2 regions of the Bradyrhizobium sp. LVM 105 genome follow, and region 2 is predicted to be linked to the other one. Evidence: riboswitches for the same ligand, from Rfam matches in the RefSeq annotation. Region 2 holds a riboswitch; the other holds the start of a gene.
What was found. Region 2 has a riboswitch for S-adenosylmethionine ahead of metX (homoserine O-acetyltransferase MetX). Riboswitches for the same ligand answer to the same signal wherever they lie in the genome.
Positions count from the first base shown of each region.

Region 1 (10,932 bases), on a different contig from region 2:
CGCCACGCCGCCGCTGCCCGAACTGATGGTGCTGGGCGAGCTCGCCCAGACGGCGGCAGATGGCAACAGCGACATCGGCCTCGACGAAGTCGGCCAGATCCTGGCCGGCCGCTTCGTCGACCTGGTCTCGGGCAAGCCGCGCAAGCCGGCCACGCCCAATGCGCGCGATCGCCGCCGCGCGGTGGAGGCCGCACTGTGGATCGACGACAATTCGCATGAAGGGGTCGATCTCGAACAGGCCGCAAAGCAGGCGGGCCTCAGCCCGTTCCACTTCCTGCGGCTGTTCTCGAGCGTGCTCGGCGTCACCCCGCATCAATATCTGGTACGCTCGCGGCTGCGGCACGCGGCACGGCTGCTCGCCGACGATGACATCGCCGTCACCGATGTCGCCTATGACGTCGGCTTCGGCGATCTCTCCAACTTCGTCCGCACCTTCCACCGCGCCGCCGGCGTATCGCCGACCAGGTTCCGCCAGGCCTCGAAGGGGATGCGCAAGATTCTCCAAGAGCAGCTTGCCCTCAACTGACTAGCTTCGTCTCCGGCGCGCGCCAGTTTCGGCGCGCTTTGCACATGGAGACGAACATGTACGACCACATCGGACTTCGCGTTGCCGACCTCGACGCCGCGACGCGCTTCTACACCGCGGTGCTGGCGCCGCTCGGCTACGTCCTGTGCTCGAGCGGCGACGGCTATGCCGGCTTCGGGCCGAAGGGCGAACCGGCGCTGTGGCTGCACCTCGACAAGGGCCGCAAGGCCGACGGCGCGCACATTGCGTTTCGCGCCGGCAGCCATGACGCGGTCAAGGCGTTCCACAGCGAAGGGCTGAAGAGCGGCGGCCGCGACAATGGCGGCGCCGGACCGCGCAAGGATTACAGCCCGACCTATTACGCCGCGTTCCTGATCGATCCCGACGGCAACAATGTCGAGGCGGTTTGTAGCTAAGCGCTCTGACCGCTGGCTCCGTCATTGCGAGGAGCTCTTGCGACAAAGCAATCCAGACTGTCGCCGCGGAAACATCTCTGGATTGCTTCGCTGCGCTCGCAATGACGGCGTGTGTGGCCCCCCCGACATCATCAAGGGAACTTCCCATGGCCTCCATCCACAATGATATCCCCCTACCCGCCCCCGCGCGCGACGTCTGGGACGCGGTGCGCGACTTCGGCGCGCTGCATGAACGGCTGGTGCCCGGCTTCGTCACCGCCTGCACGCTCGACGGCGATGCGCGCATCGTCAGCTTCGCCAACGGCTCGGTGGCGCGGGAGGTGCTGGTCGATTGCGACGACGCGCGGCGGCGTCTGGTCTACGCCATCAGCAACGAGCGGCTGAAGCACTACAGCGCCTCGGTGCAGGTGATCGCCGACGGCGAGACGCGTTGCCGCCTGGTCTGGACCATCGACATGCTGCCGAACGAGCTTGCGTCTTACGTTCAGGGACAGACCAGGGACGCGGTCATCGCGATACGAAGGGCGTTTCCACCTGCCGCGGCCTGACCGCCCTCTGTGAGTTTTCTCACAGAGCTCCGCCCTCGCCGGCCGCAATCATGGTCGCGTGCGTCCGGTTGGCTCCGCTCTCCCGGCGGGCTGCGCACGCGAGGAGCATGTCATGAGAGGTGCGGACAAGGTGATCTGCCAGGCAGCCGCCGTGCTGCTGCTGTTTTCCGCCGCAAGCACGCCTGCGAAGGCGCAGCTCGCAGGATTCGGCGGAGGCGGGGCCGGCGGCGAGGACATGATGACCCAGATGGCGCCGATGCTGGAGATGATGAAGGCGAAGATGGGTAAGCGCCGCTTCGCCATGATGATGCAGACCATGGGGCCGATGATGAGCCGCATGATGGAGAACGGCGGCGGCGGGCTCGGTGGCATGATGGGCGGCGGCTTCGGCGCGCCGAACTACGGCGGCTACATGCCGATGGGCGGTAGCGGCTATATGCCGACCGGGCTCGGCGGCATGGGCGGCGGCGACATCATGGGCATGCTCGGCGGTGCCGGCGGCGGCAGCGGCCATCGCCGCCACAGGCATCGCTAAAGCATGATCCGGAAAAGTGCGCAGCGGTTTTCCGAAAAGATCATGCAAACAGCAACCTAAAGCGCGATGACGATTCATCCTAATCGCATCGCGCTTTAGTCGGTGGCACCCGATAGCGCTGGTCTGATCGCGGGCGTGCTCGCGCGCGGTCCCCAGCGCGTCAGCACGACGCTGGAGGATGAGAGCAGGCCGAGCACGACCATCGAGCTCGCGGCCAGCCAGAAAAAGCTCTGCGCGGTGGCCTCATGGGTCGACAGCCACCAGCCGACCGCCGAGATGTAGACCAGCCGCGCCGTCTGCGCCAGCACCGGCCCGATCACCTTGGCCGCGCCTTGCGAGGAGAAATACATCGTCGTGGCGATGCCGAAAAAGGCGTAGAACGGCCCGACCGTCGAGAGATATTGATGGCTCGCCGCGCGCACGGCCGCGCTGTCGGTGAACATGTCGATCCAGAGATCGGGGAACATCGCAACGACGCAGGCCGGCGCGCCGACGGCGACGAAGGCTGCCGCACTGGCAATCCAGGCGATGCGCCGGGCGCGCGTGATGTTGCCTGCGCCGATCGCCATCCCGACCATCGGCACACAGGCGATGCCGAACGAGAACGCGATCGAGGTCAGCAGGAATTCGAGCCGCGCACCGATGCCGTAGCCGGCCAGGATCGTGGTGCCGAACTGCGCCAGCATGTGGGTGAAGATCGAGATCGTCAGCACCGATTGCAGCGGCGAGAAGCAGGCGATGGCGCCGACCTTCAGGATGTCGAAAAACATCGCCCATTGGATGCGCAAGCCGCGCAGCTTCGGTGTGACGCGCGCGCGGCCGGAGAACAGGTACCAGCCCATGATGCAGATGTTCATGGCATAGGCGATCAGCGCGCCGGCCGCGACGCCGTGCATGCCGAACTGCGGCACCGGGCCGAGCCCGAGGCCGAGCGTGCCGCCGAGCACGATCTGCCAGGCCGCGGAGTTGAGGATCAGGAACGAGGGCAGCTTCATGTTGCCGGTGCCGCGCAGCACGCCGGCCATGGTGTTGAGCAGCCAGGGCAGCACGGCGCCACCGAAAAACACCTGCGTGTAGGCGACCGCATGCGTCAGCACATCGCCGCGGCCGCCGAGCATCTCGAGCACTTTGGGGCCGAAGATCAGCATACCCAGCATGAAGACGAGGCCGAAGCTGATGCCGATCAGCATCGCGTGCGCGGCGAGCGTGCCGGCGCGCTCGCGATCGCCGGCACCGAGCGCGCGCGCAATGGCGGACGCCACCGCGCCGCCCATGGCGCCGCCCGACATGGTCATGGTCAGGATGATGGTCGGGAACACCAGCGCCATCGCCGCCAGCGCCTCGACCCCGAGCCGGCCGATATAGGAGGTTTCCGCGATCACCGTGCAGGTGCCGGCCGACAGCGCGATCGCGTTGGGCCAGGCGAGGCCGAGCAGCGTGCGCAGGATCGGTCCGTCGGTCAGCGCGCTTCGCACCGGCGGCGGCGGCAGCGGACGCTCTTGCTCATCGACCGGGATTTCGGCGATGTCGGACATGTCCTCTCCGGGCTCGGGCGCCCTTGGCGGCGCGGCAATGCTTGGGTGTGGCAATCAATTTGTTCGCGCGGGGCGCGCCGGGAGGCTTGTTAGCACGGCCATGGCCGATTCCTCCTGCGCCTGATGCAGGCGTGCCCTGCGGCAGCGCATTTCGATGGATGGAATTGCGGCTCTCTCATCTCCCTCTCCCCGCCTGCGGGGAGAGGGTTGGGGTGAGGGGGAGTCTCCGCGAGGACGGTGAGAGTTGGGCTCGCGGAGAGTCCCCCTCACCCGGATTGCATCTTCGATGCAATCCGACCTCTCCCCGCAAGCGGGGCGAGGTGGTAACCGCTGCGGCACTGCCGTCTATCCGATCGTCCAGACGAATGGCGGGCGGCAACCAGCGGCGGGGCGCATATGCACGGCGATATGCCGCCCGCAGCCTGCGGCGAGGCCTTCGAACAGCCCCTCCAGCACCTTGGCGCAGGCCGGATGATAGTCGGCAACGTCGTCCATCAGCTTCCACGTCTCCTGACGAACCTCGAAGGCGCTTTCGGATCGTGCGGTCTCAACCGCATCATCCTGCGCAGCAAGCAGCGCATTCAGGAACGCGGCGAATTCGCTTGCCCCGCCGCGGCTCATCGCCAGCGCGGCGGCGACGTCGTCAAAGTATTGCATCCCGATCAGCTTGCCGGTGAGGTGCAGCAAGTAGCCGGCGTCTTCAGGACCGAACAGCTGCACCATCACGGGCGCCGCGGTGCGCACATATTCCATCGCGTAATTGCGATAGGCTTTTTCCAGGCGCGGTTTCGGCCAGCTCGCCACGGGAAGCGCTGGCGCCGTCTTCGCATCGAACAGCGGCGCTTCGAGATGGCGTGCGAACACCAGCCGCTGGTCCAGCTCGAGCGGATGATCGTATTGGTGGTAGTATCCTTCCAGCCCGTCCTGGCCGTCGACGCTCTGCTTGGTGCAGACGAAGCCGAGCCTGAGATCGCCGAGGGCTGCGCCATTGTTGGCGTGCCAGCCGCGCAGCATCGCGCGCGACACCTCGCCGGGCACACCGCAGATCGCGGTGCCCTTCCAGATCCAGCGCGGCGGCGGATAACGGATCCAGGCCTTGGTGTCGCTCTCGTACATGTATTCGACATGCACGCCGCCGATCCAGTTGGAGAGGTAGTGATATTGCGCGGCCGCCACCGCCGGCGGCAGATGATCGATCCCGAGCTTCCTCAGGCCCGGCAGGAAACGCTCCTGCTGCTGGCGGCGAAACACGCGGAAGACGAACTCGGCGGCGTCAGCCGTGCCGCGCCGTGTGACGACGGTGAGGATGAGGCCGGTGAAAAAAGCGTGATAGAGGCCGGCGACCGCGCGCCAGCGCTGCCATTGGGCTTCCTGCGCGGCGTCCAAAGCGGCCATGTTCGCTCCCGATCGTTGTTTCGATCGAGTGTGTCACCACGCCTTGCGGCAGGCAACATCACGCCCATGCAGGGCTCCCTGCGCGGCCGCCCGCCAATTCCGCATCACGAAGTTTGCGGCGGCGCCTTGGCGGCGCGCTCACGCTCGACCCGTTCGGTGACATCGCGCGCCATCGCCACGGACCCGAGGACGTTGCCGCCGGAATCCCGCACCAGGGCGAACGTCATCTCGATGTAGAGCTTGCGTCCGCTCTTGTGCAGCGCGCGGGTCAGCGTCGGCCTGCCCGCAAGCTTCATGCTGCCGCTGGCGAGCGCGGCCTCAAACCCCTTCCAGTGCGCGGCGCGCAGATGCTCGGGAATGATCAGATCGAGATTCTGGCCGAGTGCTTCCGCAGCGGAGAAGCCGAACAGGGCCGTCGCGGCACCGTTCCAGCGCATGATCGCGCCCGAGCGATCCGAATAGATCAGCGCATCCGCAACGTTTTCGGCGATCCTTGCGTCGAGTTCGGAGGGATGGCTCATGTCATTTCCTTCGCCATAGTCCGCGAGCTTGCCTGGCACTCCGACACACATTCGGTGTCATCGCCCGCCTTGTGCGCACTTGCGCACTGGGGCGGGCGATCCAGTATTCCAGAGGCCGCAGTGATTGAGCCGATAGGCCGCGGCGTACTGGATGCCCCGGTCCCGGCTCCGCCAAGGCTACGCCGAGGCCCACGGAGTTGCTCGGCGCGCCGAAGCTTCAGCGAAGGCGGCAAGCCGGGGCATGACAGTAGGATGTGCCGCTACACCCGAAAATGCTTCGATAGTTTGAGACCCTGGGCCTGATAGTTCGAGCCGATGCGCTGGCCGTACATCGCGTCGGGGCGGGCCAGCATCTTCTCGTAGACGAGACGGCCGACGATCTGGCCGTGCTCGAGGATGAACGGCACTTCGCGCGAGCGCACCTCCAGCACGGCGCGCGAGCCCTGCCCGCCGGCGCCGGCATAGCCGAAGCCGGGATCGAAGAATCCGGCGTAATGCACCCGGAATTCGCCGACCAGGGGATCGAACGGCACCATCTCCGCGGCGTAGTCGGGCGGCACCTGCACGGCTTCCTTCGAGGCGAGGATGTAGAACTCGCCGGGATCGAGGATCAGGCTGCCGTCGGGACGGGCCGACATCGGCTCCCAGAAATCTTCCACCGCGTAGCCGGAGCGGCGGTCGACGTCGACCACGCCGGTATGCCGCTTGGCGCGATAGCCGACGAAGCCGCTCGCTTTCTCGCCGGACAGGTCGACGGAGACGGCAACGCCGCCCGACAGATCGGCATCGTCGATGTCGACGAGGCGCTCGGCGGCATGCAAGCCGTCGAGCTCGTCGGCGTTGAGGATGGCATCGCCGGTGCGGAAGCGCACCTGGCTGAGGCGCGAGCCCTCGCGCACCAGCACCGGGAACGTCTTCGGGCTGATCTCGGCATAGAGCGGACCGTGATAGCCGGCGCCGATCATGTCGAAGCGGCGGGTGCCGTCGGCGATCACGCGGGTGAAGACGTCGAGCCGGCCGGTGGAGCTCTTGGGGTTCGCGGCCGCGACGATCTCCGGCGGCAGCGCGAGGCTTTCCAGCAGCGGCACGATGTAGACGCAGTTGGTCTCCAGCACCGCGCCGTCGGCGAGGCTGAACTCGTGCAGCTTCAACTCGTCGATGCGCTCGGCGACGGTGGCGCCGGGACCGGGCAGGAAGCTGGCGCGGACGCGATAGGCGATGTCGCCGAGACGCAGATCGAGGCTCGCCGGCTGGATCTGGCTCTCGACGAAGTCATAGGCGGGCAGGATGAGGCCTGCCTCCGCCATCGCCGCGATCATGCGGTCGGGCAGGATACCATTGGCGTCGGGCGCGACCGTGAACGTCAACCGGGGGGTCCTCATCAGGGTCAAATGCATCCGGACATGCCGGAAATACAGGTCTTTTACGGCTATCCGATGGACGCCTTGACGGAAAGGGCATTGCCGAATATGAGCATCACTTATCCCGTGGTGATTTGAGCCGGCCGGCTTGCAGCCACGTTAAATAAGTCGCTAAACAGGCCGGGGACCTCTGTGATCCCGGCCCGTGGAGATATCCAGGCCGGTTTTTTTGTGACCGTTTCGCATTCACGGTCATGTCGGAGGGTCCTATGTCGAAGTCGCCTGCTGCTTACCGCCCCGAAACCCGCCTGGTTCATTCCGGCACCCTGCGCTCGCAATTTGGCGAGACGTCGGAGGCGCTGTTCCTGACCCAGGGCTATGTCTACGACACCGCCGAGCAATGCGAGGCGCGGTTCAAGGGCGAGGACCCCGGCTTCATCTATTCGCGCTATTCCAATCCCACCATCGCGATGTTCGAGCGCCGCATGATCGAGCTCGAGGGCGCCGAGGCCGCCCGCTCGGCGGCGACAGGCATGGCCGCGGTGACGACCGCGATCCTGGCGCCGCTCAAGGCCGGCGATCACGTCGTCGCCTCCCGCGCGCTGTTCGGCTCGTGCCTCTACGTCATCCAGGACCTGTTGCCGCGCTACGGCATCGAGACCACGCTGGTCGACGGGCTCGACCTCGACCAATGGCAGCGCGCGCTCCGGCCCAACACCAAGACGTTCTTCCTGGAGAGCCCGACCAACCCGACGCTGGACGTGCTCGACATTCCCTCGATCGCCGAGATCGCGCACAAGGGCGGCGCGCGGCTCGTCGTCGACAACGTGTTCGCAACCCCGATCTGGCAGAGCCCGCTGGCGCTCGGCGCCGACGTCGTGGTCTATTCCGCGACCAAGCATATCGACGGCCAGGGCCGTTGCCTCGGCGGCATCATCCTGTCCTCGGAAGCCTTCATCGCCGAGCACATCCACAATTTCATGCGCCAGACCGGCCCGTCGATCTCGCCATTCAACGCCTGGGTCCTGCTCAAGGGCCTGGAGACGCTGGGCGTGCGGGTGCGCGCGCAGACCGAGACCGCGGGGCGCATCGCCGAGGTGCTGGCGAGCCACCCGAAGATTTCGCGGCTGGTCTATCCCGGCCGCGCCGATCATCCGCAGGCGGCACTGGTGAAAAAGCAGATGCGCGGCGGCTCGACGCTGGTCGGCTTTGAGGTCAAGGGCGGCAAGGCGGCCGCGTTCCGCGTGCTCAACGCGCTCAAGCTTGCGAGGATCTCGAACAATCTCGGCGACGCCAAGAGCCTCGTCACGCACCCGGCCACCACGACGCATCAGCGCCTGAAGCCGGAAGACCGCGCCGCCCTCGGCATCGGCGAAGGCTTCATTCGCTTCTCGGCGGGGCTCGAGCATGCCGATGATCTGATCGAGGATCTGACGGCGGCGCTGGAGAAGGCGTAGGCGGCGAAGGTCTCGTAGGGTGGATTAGCCCTGCGACTGCGCGAAGCGCAGTTCGCACGGCGTAATCCACCAACTTCGTTCGGCACTCGTTGATGCATGGTGGGTTACGGCTTCGCCTAACTCACCCTACGGCACCTCGTCACATCGGCCGATACGTCCGCACGTCCACCGGCACGTTGACGCCGAGCCTGATCTGGCCGACCGAGCGGATGATGTCGTCGCCGAGCAGCTGGGCGAAGCAGGCATAGCCCCAATCGTTCATGTGCAGGCCGTCGGCGATCACGAAGCCTTCGACCGGAATGGCCTGCTTCTCGTGCCAGTCGCGCATCACCTCGAAGCGCGGGAAGATTCCGACGTGGCGGAGCTCGGCGACCTTGCCGAGCAGCTTCACCATCTTGCCGGCGCTCTCGGCGCGCTGGTTGACGGCCGGCGAATATTGCGGATCGACCAGCACGATGTCGGTACCGCCCGCGGCCTGGATGCGGCTGATGCCGTCCTCCACCATCTTGGCGGTTTCGGCGGGATCGAGATTGCGCAACACGGCGTTGGTGCCGACCTGCCAGATCACGAGATCCGGATGCATGTCGATCACCTGCGTCTGAAGGCGCTTCATCATCTCGGGCGCGTCCTCGCCGCCGACACCGGCATTGATGACGCTGATGTCGGCGGTCGGATAGTGCCGGCGCAGCTGCGCGGCGAGACGATTGGGGTAATTGAACTCGGGCGAGCTCGCGCCGAACCCTTGAGTCGACGACGAGCCGAACGCGACGATGACGACGGGCAGCCCCGCGACGAGCTTGCCAGCAACGTGCGGCAGCGAGCCCATCGCCTTCGAACCGTCCTTCGGCGACTGGCAGGGCACACGGTTGAAGATGTCGCTGGCGGATTTGGCGGCCTGCTTCACCTTGTCGATGGCGCGCGCCGTGATGCCGCGCTGCTCGGGCGAGGTCGCGGCGACGGTGGTCTGGGAGGGGGAAGCGGGAGCGGGATCAGCCGACTGCGCGGGGGCGGGTGTCGCCTGTGCGGCTGCCGTCTGGGCATGCGATGGCGAGGCGGGCATCAGCAACAACAGCGCTGCGGCTGCAGGCGCGGCCAGCCATGCCGTCGGGCAAAAAGGGCGGAGAGAACTCATTAACGCTAGACCTCAATTTTGCTGCTGGGCCGGCTCCAGACGGGCTGCATCAAACACGAACTGTGCCAACGCCCGGCCAAGGCAGTCATGGACCTGCTTCGCCAGCTCGGGCCCGCGGGACGGGCTGAACAGGTCGAACTGACCCTGGTCATTCCACTGCCGCATGATCGCGAAGCGATCGAACAGCGGGATGTCGTGCTCCTGCGCCACCACCCGCATGTTGTCGAGATAAGGTGGCGCCGAGATCATGGTCTCCGTACGCGGGCTGTATTGCAAGTTCATCAAGACGACGTCGGCCCCTGCCTTTTGCAGTGCAACAACCCCCTCGGTCACCGCGCTACGAAATTCGTCGGGATCGATGGATCGGATAGCATCCACGGTCCCGGTCTGCCAGATCACCAAATTAGGCGTTTTTGCTTCCATCAGCTTAACGAAAGTGGACGCGGTCTCCTCTGCCGTCTTCTTGCTCTGTATTTCTACGGAGACGTGCACCACCTCGGACGCCGGCAGCTTCTCCTTGAGGATCGCCTCCATTCGCGCCGGATAGGAGCTGCTCTCCGAGGACGGAATCGTGGTCGAGCGGCTGCCGATGACCAGGATGTCGAGTGGCTTGCCGGCCTTGAGCACGTCGGCGACCTTTGGCAGCCGGCTTTCGCTGGTGAGCAGATAGGACGGCAGTTCGCAGGCTGCGGGCGCATTGGAGGCGGCAGGCGCAGCATCGCCCGCGCGCGCCACAGGCGCGGCGAGGCTACCGCATAGCAGGATCAGGCTCAGGAGAACCTTCGCCTTCATCAGCCCCCTCCCGCCAGATCGGCATTGCCGACGGCGTTTTTGGTCTTCGCACCGCTCTTGTCAGCCACGCGCTTGTACCACGAAATCACCCAGGCCACCCCCCACATGATCAGCACTCCGGACAGACTAATCAAGGCATGCATGGCCGCGCCGCCGGAGACTTCGGCGAGGATGAAATGGCCGGCAAAGGCCAGGAAGACGCCGAGGCAGAAGATCTCGAGGGAATGCTGCCCACATAGAATCAATGGTCGCAGCCAGCGGGATTTCAAGCCCGGCCAATCCCGGGGCAGGAAGCGCACGGTGAGCGCCGCCAGCGCCAGGAAATGCGTGAAGCGGAGCACGTCCAGATCGGTCTTGTCGATCGGATACATCCACTGCTCGATTCGCTTCGGCATGAACTGGGAGAGCTGCGGCACGTACCAGGTCAGCGTCACGTAGAACGCCGCGACGAGATAGGCGATCGAGATCCACATCGTCACCGGCGAAGCCAGGATGCGCGACATCCGCCGCGCACCTCCGAGCGCGCACCATGCACCGAACACGAACAGCAATTGCCAGGCGAAGGGATTGAAGGCCCAGAAGCCGTTCGGATAGGCCGACAGATAGAGATCATATTCCCAGGTCACCGCGTAGAGCACGACCGAGAGGCCGAGCGTGACGTCGGGCCGCCATTTCATCGACCACAGGATCAAGGGCAGCGCCAGCATCAGCACG
Region 1 covers NZ_QZMV01000012.1:1,411-12,342, reverse strand. The annotation lists gene D6B98_RS27480 (helix-turn-helix transcriptional regulator) at 1-526, shown strand, start outside; gene D6B98_RS27475 (VOC family protein) at 583-942, shown strand; gene D6B98_RS27470 (SRPBCC family protein) at 1,089-1,490, shown strand; gene D6B98_RS27465 (hypothetical protein) at 1,603-2,025, shown strand; gene D6B98_RS27460 (MATE family efflux transporter) at 2,121-3,560, opposite strand; gene D6B98_RS27450 (hypothetical protein) at 3,906-4,955, opposite strand; gene D6B98_RS27445 (PAS domain S-box protein) at 5,060-5,476, opposite strand; gene D6B98_RS27440 (2'-deoxycytidine 5'-triphosphate deaminase) at 5,737-6,858, opposite strand; SAM riboswitch at 6,954-7,033, shown strand; gene D6B98_RS27435 (O-succinylhomoserine sulfhydrylase) at 7,107-8,294, shown strand; gene D6B98_RS27430 (SGNH/GDSL hydrolase family protein) at 8,434-9,426, opposite strand; gene D6B98_RS27425 (SGNH/GDSL hydrolase family protein) at 9,439-10,218, opposite strand; gene D6B98_RS27420 (OpgC domain-containing protein) at 10,218-10,932, opposite strand, start outside.
Region 1: linked by a shared signal. The riboswitch ahead of D6B98_RS27435 (O-succinylhomoserine sulfhydrylase) and the one ahead of metX (homoserine O-acetyltransferase MetX) in region 2 are both predicted to bind S-adenosylmethionine.

Region 2 (10,932 bases):
CCCGTTGATCGCGCCTGGCGGAGCGCAGCCACGCGACCCGCGCCCCCTCTCGAACGGAGCTGAACTTGGTTCGGTTCGAAAATGTCGGATTGCGTTACGGTCTGGGGCCGGAGATCCTGCGCGACCTCAGCTTCCAGATCCCGGCGCATTCGTTCCAGTTCCTGACCGGACCGTCTGGTGCCGGCAAGACCTCGTTGCTGCGCCTGTTGTTCCTGTCGCATCGACCGACGCGGGGCCTCGTCAATCTGTTCGGCCACGACATCTCGCAGCTCGGCAAGGACGAGATCGCCGATTTGCGCAAGCGCATCGGCATCGTGCTCCAGGATTTCCGCCTGCTCGACCACATGACGACCTATGAGAACGTCGCGCTGCCGTTCCGCGTCATGGGCCGCAGCGAGTCGAGCTACCGCAAGGAGGTGATCGATCTGTTGCGCTGGGTCGGGCTTGGCGACCGCATGGACGCGCTGCCGCCGATCCTGTCGGGCGGCGAGAAGCAGCGCGCGGCGATCGCGCGCGCCGTGATCTCGCGGCCGCAGCTGCTGCTCGCGGACGAGCCGACCGGCAGCGTCGATCCGACGCTCGGACGCCGCCTGCTGCGGCTCTTCATCGAGCTCAACAAATCGGGCACCGCCGTCATCATCGCGACCCACGACATCGGCCTGATGGACCAGTATGAGGCGCGGCGGCTGGTGCTGCACCAGGGACGGTTGCACATCTATGAGTAGGACCGACGAGCGCGGCGTGCTGGTCGACCTCGGGCAGGAGCGTCCGCAGCTGCCGGCCAAGGCGCGCAACATGTCGCCGATCGTGCCGCGCGCCTCGATCCAGGGCCGGGCGCTGGTCGCCGTCGTCGCCATCATGACCTTCCTCGCGTCGATGGCCACGGGCACCGTGCTGCTGGTCAGCGCGTCCGCCGCCGAATGGCAGTCGGATGTCGCGAGCGAGATTACCATCCAGGTTCGTCCGCAAACGGGGCGCGATCTCGAACGCGACACCGTAGCGGTGACGGAGGCGATGCGTGCGCAAGCCGGCGTCGTCGAGGTCAAGCCGTTCAGCAAGGAGGAGAGCGGCAAGCTGCTCGAACCCTGGCTCGGCACCGGGCTGTCGATGGACGACCTGCCGGTGCCGCGCATGATCATCGCGCGCGTGCAACCCGGCACGCCGCTCGATCTCGACGCCTTGCGCGCACGGGTGAACCAGGTCGCGCCGGGCGCCAGCGTCGACGATCATCGCGCCTGGATCGAGCGGATGCGCTCGATGACCAACGCCACCGTGCTCGCCGGCCTCGGCATCCTCGCGCTCGTGATCGTCGCCACGATCATCTCCGTCTCGTTCGCGACCCGCGGCGCCATGGCGGCGAACCGCCCGATCGTCGAGGTGCTGCACTTCGTCGGCGCCGGCGACCGCTACATCGCCAATCACTTTCTGCGTCATTTCCTCAGGCTGGGCCTCGAGGGCGGCGTGATCGGCGGCGGCGCTGCCATGCTGGTGTTCGGCTTCTCCGAGTCGATCGCCGGATGGTTTTCTGGTACCCCCGTCGGCGACCAGTTCGCCGCGCTGCTCGGCACCTTCTCGCTGCGGCCGTCCGGCTACATCGTGCTTGCGGTCCAGGCCGTGCTGATCGGCGCCATCACCGCGGTGGCCTCGCGCCAGACGCTGTTCGCGACCTTGAATGATGTGGATTGAGATCGCCCCTTCTCTCCTTGCGGGAGAAGGTGGCGCGAAGCGACGGATGAGGGGAGAGGAAGGAAACCGGACTCCACTTCGCCTCAAAACGTCATAAAATCGCTTCAGGGAAGGGATTACCGGCATCACATGACCTCGCCGACCGACGATCGATCGCCGAAACTGCCGCGCGGCTGGCTGCGCGCGACAATCGTGTCGACGATCGCGCTCGCCTTCGTCGGCGCCGCGGCGGGCTTCGTCGCGTTCCTGTCGCAATTGCGCGGCGCCGAGATCGCACCGAGTCGCAAGGCTGACGGCATTGTGGTGCTGACCGGCGGCTCCTCGCGGGTGTCGGATGCGATGGAGCTGCTCGCTGCCGGCTACGGTAGGCGGCTATTGATCTCCGGCGTGCATCCGACCTCGACGGCGAACGACATCTCCAGGACGCTGCCGGAGAACCAGGCCTTCATGACCTGTTGCGTCGATCTCGACCGCACCGCGCTCTCGACCCGCGGCAACGCGGCGGAGGCGCGGCGCTGGGCCGAGGGGCGCCGCTTCAAGTCGCTGATCGTGGTCACTTCGAACTACCACATGCCGCGCGCCCTGGTGGAATTCTCGCATGCGATGCCGCAGACGGCGCTGATCCCGTTCGCGGTGGTTGGCGACAAATGGCGCGAGGAGCCGTGGTGGATCTCGGCGCCCACCTTGCGGCTGCTGCTGTTGGAATATGTCAAGTACATCGCGGCCGAGCTCAGGGTGCGGCTGGAGGATGTCGGGATTGACCTTTCGCCCGAGATGTCGGAGCAGCCTGCAGGGCAACAGCCAAAGCGGCCCGCCACCGCCCAGGCCAATTGACAAGCCAATTGATCGGCAAATTGATGGACCGTCGATGTTTCTGATTTTCCTGCGCTCGCTCGTGTTCAACGTGCTGTTCTACGCCGTGCTGGTGTGCCTCGCGATCGTGGCGCTGCCGACCTTCGCATTGCCGCCACGCGCCATGTTGACGGTCGCCGCATGGTGGGCGAAGGCGACGCTGGTCCTGATGCGCGTGGTCTGCAACATCAAGGTGGAATTCCGGGGTACGGAGAAGATTCCGCAGGGGCCGTTGGTGATCGTGGCGAAGCACCAGTCGTTCTGGGAGACCTTCGTGCTGCCGGGCTTCTTCCACCGCCCGATCTTCATCCTCAAGCGCCAGCTGATGCAGATCCCGGTGTTCGGTCAGTTCCTGGTCAAGACCGGGATGATCGCGATCGATCGCAATGCCGGCGTGAAGGCGCTCCTGGACATGACCCGGCGGGCGCGCGAGGCGGTGCGCAGCGGCCGGCAACTCGTGATCTTTCCGGAAGGCACGCGCCGCGCGCCTGGCGCGCCGCCGGATTACAAGACCGGCTTTGCGCAGATCTATTCGTCCTGTGGTGTGCCGTGCCTGCCGATCGCGCTCAATTCCGGCCTGTTCTGGCCCCGCCGCACCTTCATGCGCTATCCCGGCACGCTCGTGGTGGAGTTCCTCGATCCGTTGCCGCCCGGCTTGCCGAAGGACGAGTTTCTCTCCCGCGTGCAGACGGCGATCGAGGACGCGACCAGCCGTCTCGTCGAAGCAGGCCGCAAAGAGCAGGAGCAATTGATCGGCTCGGCGCCGAGCTACAGGCCGGCGGAGAGCTAGCGGTTCTCGCGGTCTTCCACCGCCGCAGGCGCGTGCAGGGAATGCGCGTCGCCATGCAGCATCAATGCAAGCTGATGCAGCTGCCTGTCGCGAAAGCCTTCGGCCTCGATCGCCTTCACCGTTGCGGTGACATAGTCGCGGTTGGCGCCCGACTGGCCATGGCCCTGGATGACATGGCGGTGCTGCTCGGCGAGCGACAGCCGGCCGGCATATTGCGCATGGCCGCGGTCGACGACATAGGTGAGCGCGGAGACGCGCTGGCGCGCGTCGTTCTGAAGCCATACCGAGCGCATCACCTCGCGATAGACCGAGGTGACCTGCTCGCGCGCGCGCAAGTAAGCGACGACCTCGGTGCGGTTCTTTTCAGCGACGCGGAAGGCGATGCCGCGGCAGGCGCCGCCGCGGTCGAGCCCAAGCACCAGGCCCGGCTTCTCCGACGTCCCGCGATGCACGAAGGAATAGACGCAGAGCGCGCGATGCTCGCCAACCAGCCGCGCCGGGACGCGTTCCTCGAAGTCGAAGCCCGGCCGCCACATCAGCGAACCATAGCCGAACACCCAGAGGTCGCCCTTGGCGGTGGTGACGGAGGGGAGGGTGATTTCCGACATTTCGGGCACGGCTACCAGAACCATGCCCCGAAGCGAAGCGAATTCTCCGCCTTTCGTCGCAGACGGACCACGCTTACATTTGCCTGAATCTGGGATCAAAGGGTCGCCGCATGTCCAATATGAACGTTGCCGCAGGCCGTCGCTCCCGTTGGGGCCTCTTCGTCGCACCCATTCTCGTCCTGATTCTCGCCGTCGCGTGGAGCTGCTTCTGGTTCTATGCGGCCTCGCAGGCCGAAACGGCCGCAGACGCCTGGCGGGCGCAGGAGGCCAAGTCCGGCCGCATCTATGATTGCGCCAAGCGCTCGATCGCCGGCTTCCCGTTCCGCTTCGAGATCCAGTGCTCCGGCGCCAGCGTGTCCCTGGTCTCGCAGAACGCGAGCAAGACGCCGTTCACGGCCAAGCTCGACAACATCCTGGTCGTCGCCCAGGTCTACGATCCCAAGCTCGTGATCGCCGAATTTTCCGCACCCGCGACGCTGACCGACGGCGTCACGCAAAACACCTTCGTGGTGAACTGGAGCAAGGGCCGCAGCAGCGTGGTCGGCCTGCCCTCGGTGCCGGATCGCGCCTCCATCGTGTTCGACGATCCCTCGCTCAACCGCCTCGACGGCAGCGTGCAGGTGCCGCTTGCGCGCGCCAAGCAGGTCGAGCTGCACGGCCGCCTCGCCGACGGCTCGCCGGCCGACCATCCCGTGATCGAAACCGTGCTCCATGTCGCGCAGGGCAGCATTCAGGGCGTTCATCCCCTGCTCGCCGAGCCATTCGAGGCGGACACGCGCGCCAAGGTCACCGGCCTCTCCGACCTCGCGCCAAAGCCGTGGCCGCAGCGCTTCCGCGAGATTCAGGCTGCCGGCGGTCACATCGAGATCGTGCAGTCGCGGATCCAGCAGGGTGAGATGATCGCGGTTGCGGCCGGCACGCTCGGCCTCTCCGCCAACGGCCGGCTCGACGGTGAATTGCAGATGACCGTGGCGGGCCTCGAGCGCGTGATCCCCGCGCTCGGCATCGAGAAGATGCTGGAGGAGGGCGTGCCGCAGGCAACGCTCGACCGCGTCGCGCCCGGCGTGAAGTCGCAGGACCTCACCAATTTGTTCGGCGCGCTCGATCGCGCCGTGCCCGGTCTCGGCAAGGTCATCAGGCAGAACGCCAATGCCGGTGTCGCCGCCGGCATCAACTCGATCGGTACCGAGAGCACGCTCGAAGGCAAGAAGGCGCGCAGCTTTCCGCTGAAGTTCGTCGACGGCGCGGTGCTGCTCGGCCCGGTCAAGGTCGGCCAGATTCCGCCGCTGTATTGACCTGCCGTCATTCCGGGGCACGCGTAGCGTGAACCCGGAATCTCGCGCTGCAATCTCGGGATTCCGGGTTCGACGCTGCGCGTCGCCCCGGAATGACCGATGCCTACGGCTTCTTCAGCGCCGCATGCGGCCGGCCGAAATCCGGCGCAGCCGAGTCCTGGCCGATCTCGACGATGCCGCGGCGGATGGCGCGGGTGCGGGTGAAGTGGTCGAACAGCGCCTCGCCGTCGCCGCGCCGGATCGCGCGCGTGAGCTTGGCGAGATCCTCGGTGAAGGTGCCGAGCATCTCCAGCACGGCCTCCTTGTTGGCGAGGAAGACGTCGCGCCACATCGTCGGGTCGGAGGCCGCGATGCGGGTGAAATCGCGGAAGCCGCCGGCGGAGAACTTGATGACCTCTGACTCCGTCACCTGGGCCAGCTCGTCGGCGGTGCCGACGATGGTGTAGGCGATCAGATGCGGCAGATGGCTGGTGATGGCGAGCACGAGATCGTGGTGATCCGGCGTCATCACCTCGACCTTGGCACCCATCGCCGCCCAGAACGCCCGCAGCCGATCGGTCGCCGCGGCATCGACGCCTTCGGGCGGGGTCAGGATGCACCAGCGGTTGATGAAGAGCTCGGCGAAGCCTGAATCCGGGCCCGAATGCTCGGTGCCCGCCACCGGGTGCGCCGGCACGAAATGAACGGTCTTCGGCAGATGCGGCGCCATGTCCCTGACGATCGCGCCCTTCACCGAACCGACGTCGGAGACAACGGCGCCGGGCTTCAGATGCGCGGCAATCTCCTGCGCCACCGGCCCGCAGGCGCCGACTGGAATGCAGAGGATGACGAGATCGGCATCCTTCACCGCTTCCGCATTGGTCGCCACGACCTTGTCGACGATGCCGAGCTCGGCGACGCGCGCGCGGGTCTGCTCCGAGCGCGCGGTGGTGACGATCTCGCCAGCCAAGCCCTGGAGCTTCGCAGCGCGCGCGATCGAGCCGCCGATCAGGCCGAAGCCGATCAGCGCGACGCGCTGGAAGTGCGCCTGCTCGCTCATTTGCCGGCCATGAAGTCGCGCAAGCCGTCGACCACGAGGCGGTTGGCCTCCTCGGTGCCGATGGTCATGCGCAGCGAATGCGGCAGGCCGTAATTCTTCAGGCCGCGCAGCACGAGGCCGCGCCTGGTGAGGAAGGCGTCGGCGTCGTCGGCGGTCTTGCCCTTGTCGGCCGGAAAGTGGATCAGCACGAAATTGGCGACGCTCGGCGTCACCTTCAGCCCGAGCTTGCCGATTTCCTCGGTCAGCCAGTTGCGCCAGGTCTCGGTGAATTGCTTCGACATCGCCTGATGCGCAGTGTCCTCGATCGCGGCGACCGCGGCATACATCGCCGGCGTCGACACGTTGAAGGGACCGCGGATGCGGTTGACGGCGTCGATGATGTGCTCGGGCCCGAACATCCAGCCGATGCGCAGCGCGGCGAGGCCGTGGATCTTGGAGAAGGTGTGGGTCACTACCGTGTTCTCGGTGGTGGCGACGAGCTCGATCCCCATTTCATAGTCGTTACGAGAAACGTAGTCGCAATAGGCGGCATCCAGCACCAGCAGCACGTGCGAGGGCAGGCCGGCGCGCAGCCGCTTGACCTCGTCGAACGGCACATAGGTCCCGGTCGGATTGTTGGGGTTGGCGAGCCAGACCAGCTTGGTCTTCGGCGTCACCGCCTTGAGGATGGCATCGACGTCGCAGGTCAGATCCTTCTCCTGCGCGATGACGTTCTTGGCGCCGACCGCCATGGTCGCGATCGGGTAGACCAGGAAACCATGCGTGGTGGAGATCGCCTCGTCGCCGTGACTGAGATAGGTGTGGGCGAGCAGATTGAGGATCTCGTCCGAGCCGGCGCCGCAGATGATGCGGTTGGGGTCGAGCCCGAAGGAGCGGCCGATCGCCTCGCGCAGCACGCGCGAGGTGCCTTCCGGGTAGTCTTCCAGGTGGTCCGCCACGCGCTTGAACGCCTCGATCGCCTTGGGCGAGGGCCCGAACGGCGTCTCGTTGGCCGAGAGCTTGAACACCTTGCGGCCCGGTTCGGCGACCGGGCTCTTGCCGGGCGTGTAGGGCGCAATATCGAGAATGCCGGGATTCGGCACGGGGCGGGACATCTTGAACTCCGAAAATGGCAGGGCGTGGCGCGTGGTTTACGATTTCGCCCCGGTCGGGGGCACCGTATAGCGCGTTGCGTGGCTGCCGACGAGGGCCACAGAGCGCACCGAGGCCCCCGCCTCGATCAGGGCAGCCCTGATTTTATCGATGCTGGTCGCGCTCGTGACCGAGACCAGCAGCGCCGCGCCGTCGAAGGCGGTGTCGGGCACCGCGACGATCTCGGCGAGCGGCGACAGGGCGCGCGCGACTTCCGCGTTCCACCCCGACACGCGGACGCTGAAGGTCTCGACCTCCGTGTCCAGGGCGCTGTCGGCGACGCGCGAGACCGCGAACACCGGCAGTGCGGCCGGATGGTCGGCGCGCTCGACGAAGGGCATCCGCGCGATGATCTTCGGCGCGCCGGCGGCTTCCAGCTCCAGCCACCACGGCGTGCGGCTCGACGTCGCCGAGACCAGCGCCAGATCGCCCTTGGATCTCGCTACCGCCTCGACCGCGGCCTGCGCGCTGAAATGCGCGACGTAAGGCACCGTGAAGCCGAAATGGAAGCGCACGGAATCGCGCATCGCCGGCTCGCTCGCCGAGATGTCGGCATGCACCGAGAACGGCGCCTGCACATAGGTGAAGGTCGAGATGATGACGCGCCAGATGCTCTCGACCGTGTCGAGCGGCAGGATGCCGCGATGGCGCCGCACGAGGTCGCGCATCATGGCGGCCTCGCGCGCCGGGCGGAATGCCGAGCCGACCTCCTGGGTCTGCTTCACCTGGATCAGGCGGTCGATGATGTCGCCGCGCTGCATCAACAGGCGATGCATGCTCTCGTCGATCGCGTCGATCTCCTTGCGCAGTTCCTGCAATGATGGCGGCGCGGGCGGACGTTGGGACATATCTGGCGGTCGATCGTTCCGAATGGGGATGTTCTGATTAGGCAGTCGGGGCGGCGAAAGCAAAGAGAAATGACGTCCTTTCCAGGCGACGCGGCAGAGGCGAATTGAGCCGATCCGGGCCGCGACTTGACGAAAACCGCCCAAGACGGTAGCTTTTGCCCGTTCCGTGGTCATTTGAGCCGGCCGGCTTGCAGCCACGTTAAAAAACTCGCTAAACAGGCCGGGGACGCTTCCGATCCCGGCCGAACCTATCGTTCAGGCCGGGTTTTTCATGGCCTGATGCAAGTGGCGATCAAGCGTTTGATCGCAAACGAGGTCGATGGTCAGATGGGTGGCGTCAAGTCGATACCGAGTCCTGCGATCAGCGCCGACGAGCGGTCGCACGAGGTGGATCATCCGAGCTCGCAGGTTGCGCATTTCGGTGCCGAGCAGCCGCTGCGGCTCGATTGCGGTGTCGATCTCAGCCCGTTCCAGATCGCCTACCAGACCTATGGCGAGCTCAACGCCGATCGCTCCAACGCGGTCCTGATCTGCCATGCCCTGACCGGCGATCAGCATGTCGCCAATGTCCATCCCGTCACCGGCAAGCCCGGCTGGTGGGAAACCCTGGTCGGCCCCGGCCGTCCGATCGATCCCAAGCACTACTTCATCATCTGCTCCAACGTGATCGGCGGCTGCATGGGCTCGACTGGGCCGGCGTCGATCAATCCCGCCACCGGCAAGGTCTGGGGGCTCGAATTTCCCGTCATCACGATTCCGGACATGGTGCGCGCGCAGGCCATGCTGATCGATCGGCTCGGCATCGACACGCTGTTTGCGGTGGTCGGCGGCTCGATGGGCGGCATGCAGGTGCTGCAATGGACCGCGGCCTATCCTGGGCGCGTGTTCTCCGCGCTGGCGATCGCCTGCGCGACGCGGCACTCGGCGCAGAACATCGCCTTCCACGAGCTCGGCCGTCAGGCCGTGATGGCCGATCCCGATTGGCACGGCGGCGGCTATGCCGATCGCGGCATCCATCCGCATCGCGGGCTCGCGGTGGCGCGCATGGCGGCGCACATCACCTATCTCTCCGACGCGGCGCTGCATCGCAAGTTCGGCCGACGCATGCAGGACCGCGAGTTGCCGACCTTCTCGTTCGACGCCGACTTCCAGGTCGAGTCCTATCTGCGCTACCAGGGCTCGTCCTTCGTCGAGCGTTTCGATGCCAATTCCTATCTCTATCTGACGCGCGCGATGGACTATTTCGACATCGCCGCCGACCATGGCGGCGTGCTCGCAAAGGCGTTCGCGGGAATTGCGACCCGCTTCTGCGTCGTCTCCTTCACCAGCGACTGGCTGTTTCCGACCTCGGAATCGCGCGCGCTGGTGCATGCGCTGAACGCCTCGAGCGCGCGCGTGTCGTTCGCCGAGATCGAGACCGATCGCGGTCACGACGCCTTCCTGCTCGACGTGCCCGAATTCTTCGACATCTCCCGCGCCTTCCTGCAATCGGCAGGCAAGGCGCGCGGGCTCACCGGCAAGAAGGACGGCTAGCGATGTCTGTACAGGAAGTGCTGCCGCTCGGCGGCATTGCGGCGGGTCAGTCCGGCCAGTTTCGCGCCGATCACCTCCTGGTCGCCGAGATGGTCAAGCCGGGCTCGAAAGTGCTCGACGTCGGCTGCGGCGAGGGCGACCTGCTTCAGCTCCTGGAGACCCGCGGCATCGACGGCCGCGGCATCGAGCTGTCGCGCGAGGGCGTCAACCGCTGCGTCGCCAAGGGCCTTGCGGTGGTGCAGGGCGACGCCGACACCGACCTCGTCAATTATCCCGACGATGCCTTCGACTACGTGATCCTGTCGCAGACGCTGCAGGCGACGCGGCAGCCGCGGGTGGTGCTGGAAAATCTGCTGCGCATCGGCCGAAGAGCCATCGTCTCGTTCCCGAATTTCGGCTTCTGGAAGATGCGGCTCCAGCTCCTGATCGGCGGCCACATGCCGCGCACCGAGAACCTGCCGGCGACCTGGTACGACACCGCCAACATCCATTTCTGCACCATCAAGGACTTCGTGCAGCTCTGCGACGAGATCAACGTCAAGATGGAGCGCTCGGTGGCGCTCGATCTCTACGGCCGCCCGGTGCCGCTGAACCTGCCCTGGTGGGTGTGGAACATGTTCGGCGAGCAGGCGGTGTTTCTGCTGAGCAGGGGCGGGGGGAAGTAGTCTCTCTCCGTCATTCCGGGGCGATGCGAAGCATCGAGCCCGGAATCCATCGTGCCACAGCGTTTGCGGCCCGATGGATTCCGGGCCCGCGCCTTCGGCGCATCCCGGAATGACAGCTAGTGTGGGACCAGCGAGCGCGGATCGCGCGCCGGCCAGCGCCCCGCTTCCACCAGCGTGACGAACCGCTCCACGCTCTCGTTGAACAGCGCCGGCTCTTCGAGATTGAGCACGTGGCCGGATTTCGGAAACATCGCCAGCCCCGCCGCGGGAAGGTGCTTCTTCAGGAACAGGCTTGCGCCCACGCACGGATCGTCCTCGTCGCCGCAGATTATCAGTGCCGGCGTCGTCGCCTTCCTGATCGCATCCGTCATCGTGTAGATCGACGGGCGGCCGCCCTGGAAGCCGCGCATCGTGCGCGCCGAACCCTTGGCGTCGTGACGCGCCAGCGCGGCGTAGAAATCGGCGTGGCCGCGCGGATCCTTCAC
Region 2 covers NZ_QZMV01000009.1:81,901-92,832, forward strand. The annotation lists gene ftsE (cell division ATP-binding protein FtsE) at 66-725, shown strand; gene D6B98_RS24030 (cell division protein FtsX) at 718-1,686, shown strand; gene D6B98_RS24035 (YdcF family protein) at 1,816-2,520, shown strand; gene D6B98_RS24040 (lysophospholipid acyltransferase family protein) at 2,555-3,328, shown strand; gene D6B98_RS24045 (gamma-glutamylcyclotransferase) at 3,325-3,936, opposite strand; gene D6B98_RS24050 (DUF2125 domain-containing protein) at 4,047-5,231, shown strand; gene D6B98_RS24055 (prephenate/arogenate dehydrogenase family protein) at 5,335-6,270, opposite strand; gene hisC (histidinol-phosphate transaminase) at 6,267-7,364, opposite strand; gene D6B98_RS24065 (chorismate mutase) at 7,401-8,249, opposite strand; SAM riboswitch at 8,406-8,485, shown strand; gene metX (homoserine O-acetyltransferase MetX) at 8,577-9,782, shown strand; gene metW (methionine biosynthesis protein MetW) at 9,785-10,447, shown strand; gene D6B98_RS24080 (alpha/beta fold hydrolase) at 10,564-10,932, opposite strand, start outside.